DNA from 2 places in the Aeribacillus sp. FSL K6-8394 genome. Region 1 is predicted to be linked to the other one. Evidence: riboswitches for the same ligand, from Rfam matches in the RefSeq annotation. Region 1 holds a riboswitch; the other holds the start of a gene.
The links. Region 1 has a riboswitch for cobalamin ahead of NSR00_RS09140 (ribonucleoside-diphosphate reductase subunit alpha). Riboswitches for the same ligand answer to the same signal wherever they lie in the genome.

Region 1 (2,206 bases):
ATCTTCAACATATTGTTCTTCAACAGTAGTAGCACTTTGATTTTGCGCAATTTCTGTGCATAAATTGCTGCAATAAATCATGCCGGCATGCTTGTTTGCGTTTTTTCGATTCACTTCATCCCGATAAAACATAAAAGGCGTTCCCGTTTCAAGCTGGCTGATCATAATCCGTTTCATTATTTCAATCGCAGGCACTTTTTCTTTAGATAAGGAAGGATGATTCACGCACTCAAAATATTTTTCCCGAAAGCTGCCGTTACCTTTTTCTTCATCATAATAATCTTCCAGACTGAATCCCATGACTTTGCGAACTTCGTGGGGATCGAACAAATACCAGTCCCCGCGCTTTTCAACTTGCTCCATAAATAGGTCAGGAATGCATACACCTGTAAATAAATCATGGGTGCGCAGCCGTTCATCTCCGTTATTTAATTTTGCATCTAGGAAGGCGAAAATATCTTTATGCCAAACATCCAAATAAACGGCAATTGCTCCTTTTCTTTGGCCGAGCTGGTCGACGCTCACTGCCGTATTATTTAATTGCTTCATCCAAGGAATGACACCTGATGAAACTCCTTTGAACCCCCGGATATCGCTTCCGCGGCTTCTGATTTTCCCTAAATAAACTCCAATGCCTCCGCCGCTTTTAGAAACATTGGCAATATCAGTGTTCGAATCATAAATGCCTTGAAGGCTGTCGTCTACCGTATCAATAAAGCAGCTTGAAAGCTGACCGACTGATTTTCCTGCATTAGCCAATGTCGGTGTTGCAACCGTCATATATAAATGGCTCAATGCCCAATACGCTTCCTTTACAAGATGCAAACGTTTGGACGGATGCTCGTTGATCATTAACGTCATAGCGATGATCATAAAACGTTCCTGTGGAAGCTCAAATGTTCGTTTATGAAAATCTTTAGCTAAATACCGGTCGTAAAGAGTCCTTAATCCGATGTATGTAAACAGCTTGTCCTTCTCAGGATCAATGGCATTTCCCAGCTCCATAATTTCCTCTTTTGAATAATGCTCTAGCAAAAGAGGGCTGTAGATTCCAAGATCGGTTAATGTTTCGATTAACAAATAAAAATCGCCGTAGCCCGGTTGGTTGTAATTTCTGTTTTGGCTCGCTTCATAGTAAATTTTTTCAAGAAATACGTGTGCAGCTAAAAAAGTCCAATCCGGCTCACTTTCCGAAATGTTTGCTAAAGCTTCAATAATCAGCAGGTTTGTAAATTTTTCAAGATCATCAATCTGCTGGTATTGTAGGGTTGTCGACACTCTCTCGCTGTATTCATGAAAGGAAAGGGTTGGAAACTTTTTTTCAAGCTGCCTTAGATAAAGCTCCCAATCGCTCCTGTTAAAATGATTTTGAAAAACCTCGCATAGATTTAATGCTTTCGTAATATTCATCAAACATCCTCCTTATCAAAATAAAAAACCGCTCAGGAAGCTGAGCGGATCAAACGATGATTAAAAGGGAGGCAGTTTACAAGGCGAAACTACTCCATTCAAACCATCGTTTCATCTTCCCAACCCCCGAAGAATTAGAAACGTTCAGACAAAGGCAGGTCTCCTGACTCGTGCTTCATCCTACTTTGAATCCTTCCCATACGAAACGTACAGTGGATTATTCATTTCGTAGCACTCACAGTTGCGGGGACAGTTCCGGATTCTCACCGGATTCCCTTTTAAGCTGAAAACAGCACCTTTGTCGTTAGGTTTTCAATATATAGTATTTAATTGTTCTTGATTACACAATATATAGATTTTTGATGTTATATATTCATCATAATCGTACTTGGCGAAAATTGCAATAAAAAAGTGAGGCTGATTGAAATTTTGCAACCTCACGAAACAATTAATGAAACTGAATATCAATTTTCTTTTTGCTGTTTTCGATTTGTTTTGGAATACGGATTTCCAAAACGCCATTTTTATATGTCGCGCTCACTTCTTCTTCTTTTACATTTGCCGGCAATGCAACAGCGCGGTGAAACCGCCCTACAAACCGTTCGCGTCTATGCATTTCTTCTTCCTTTACTTCTTTGCTTCTTTGAATTGTGCCGCTGATCGTAAGAACGTTGCGATCAAGATGAATGTCAACGTCTTCCTTTTTTTCAAGGCCGGGCAAATCACATGTAACAATTACTTCATTAGCTGTTTCATGAATATCAAGCCGGGGGGTATTCATAGTCTCAAAGTTTTC
Region 2 (2,206 bases), 670 kb from region 1:
TCTATCAATATCTACATATTGTGCAAGATCATCGATTTCCTTAGCTTTTGATACTAAGGATGCTTTCCAAATGTTGCGGCCGTCGATCAAACCAGCTGCGAGAATTTTGTCTTTCGGAAAGCCGAACGTTTTGATGTTCGACAGATTGACGCCATGATCATGTACAAAGTCCAGGCCAATTGCAGCGACAGGAAGAGACACGATTTCTTGATAATGGGTTATACTTTCAAAGTATGTTTGCAAAATGATATTTAACGAAGGAAGTGCTTTGTGGAAAGCATCGTATACCTCTTTAAACAAAGGAATCGATGAATCATCCAGCTCCTGTACAAGAATCGGTTCATCAATTTGCACCCATTTCGCACCGGCCTGAGCAAGTTCCGTCAACAATTGGACGTAAACAGGAATTAAAGCAGACAAATGTTTATGAAAATCGTGTTGATTGTATTGTTTTGCCAGCTTTAAAAAAGTAATCGGACCTAGCAAAACCGGTTTTGCTTCAATATTCAGCTCGTTTTTCGCTTCCTGAAAAAGTTCAAGCAGACGGTTCTTTACTAACGCCGGCGTTTTATTTTCAAGCTCCGGAACAATATAATGGTAGTTTGTGTTGAACCATTTGGTCATTTCCATTGCTTCTGCTTCATCAGAGCCTCTAGCCATTGCAAAATATGTTTTTAATGAAGTCGGCTCCATATGCTGGAATCTAGAAGGAATATACCCAAACATAAAAGCAGTATCGAGGACGTGGTCATATAATGAAAAATCTCCGACAGGAATCAGGTCTATTCCTTTTTCCTTCTGTTTTTTCAGATTGAGAAGACGTATATCTTTTAATGTTTCCTCCAAGCTGCTTTCTGAAATGTTTCCGTTCCAAAATGATTCCAGCGCTCTTTTCCATTCTCTTCTTTCACCAATTCTTGGATAGCCAAGATTTGAACTAATTAATGTCAATATTGACACCCCCATTTGATTTGTATCTCAACACATAATAAAAAACCCTCTTTTTACGCGTAAAAGAGGGAATTGTGGACTCTAACTCGTGTTGAGATACATGTAGGGCTTAAATCTCAACATGGCTTCATCACTCCTCCCTATGACGCGTAGGTGGCAGTGCATACAACAGGCAGGTCTCCTGACTTAGGATCATCGCTTTCGATCCTCCTTCCCATTTCAAAATTGAAACAGTGGATGTTGGCCGAAAGCTCCCCATCACAGTGGCGCGACCGTGTTGGAATTTCACCAATCTTCCCTTTTAAGCGCATATTGCTGATGAAATATGACGCACCTGCTGCTTGGAACACTATATGAAACTATAATTATCAGAATAGATGATTTTTTTTGTTTTTTCAATCCCTATTTTTTAAGTTCAGAAAAGTGCTGCCCTATTTTGGGAAATCAATGGACAGAAGCAGGAATTCGCATACAAATTGTGTGTTTAGAGGGTCGTTTTAAAATTTAATTTTTCTAATAACGTAAATTTGAAAAATTTTGTTGTTTACAATACAGGATCGTTGCAGTGAATAGTTTGAGATTCGATGGTAAAATTAGGTGCTTGGAGCCTTCACTGAAAAAGGAGCTATAAAAAACGTATTTTTCAATACGAATCATTTGAAAGAGCAGCATTTTCATGTTAATACTTGGATTGGAAGAAGTGTGATTTTTCAAAAAATAAGTGGGATTATAGAAAGGATGATTATGTTGAACGACATTATCAAAACCATTTTAAATCACCGTTCCGTTCGTCATTTTGAGGATCGGCCTTTGACAGATGAGCAAATCCGATTAATTGTCGAATGCGCCCAAGCCGCTTCAACTTCAAGTTACATGCAAGCCTATTCCATTATCGGGGTGAAAAATATACAAACGAAAAAAAAGCTCGCTGAACTGGCAGGAAACCAAGCTTACGTAGAGAAGAGCGGACATTTATTTATTTTTTGCGCTGATTTGCACCGTCATGAAGTCATTGGTGAAATGGAAGGCAAAAATGTAGAAGATTCATTGAGGAGCACTGAAAAATTTATGGTAGCTCTCATTGATGCTGCACTGGCCGCTCAAAATGCTGCGTTGGCGGCTGAGTCAATGGGACTCGGCATTTGCTACATCGGAGGCATCCGCAATAATTTAGAAGAAGTATCAAAGCTGTTGAAAATTCCAAACAAGGTCATCCCTCTTTTTGCATTAACTGTCGGCTACCCTGCAAAAGAAA

Region 2: it holds a riboswitch for cobalamin, as region 1 does, so the genes downstream of both, metE (5-methyltetrahydropteroyltriglutamate--homocysteine S-methyltransferase) here and NSR00_RS09140 (ribonucleoside-diphosphate reductase subunit alpha) in region 1, are expected to answer to the same signal.

Annotation. Positions count from the first base shown of each region.
Region 1 covers NZ_JBBPAA010000001.1:1,929,809-1,932,014, reverse strand. The annotation lists gene NSR00_RS09140 (ribonucleoside-diphosphate reductase subunit alpha) at 1-1,410, opposite strand, end outside; cobalamin riboswitch at 1,547-1,725, opposite strand; gene NSR00_RS09135 (Hsp20/alpha crystallin family protein) at 1,859-2,206, opposite strand, start outside.
Region 2 covers NZ_JBBPAA010000001.1:2,598,193-2,600,398, reverse strand. The annotation lists gene metE (5-methyltetrahydropteroyltriglutamate--homocysteine S-methyltransferase) at 1-954, opposite strand, end outside; cobalamin riboswitch at 1,106-1,304, opposite strand; gene nfsA (oxygen-insensitive NADPH nitroreductase) at 1,699-2,206, shown strand, end outside.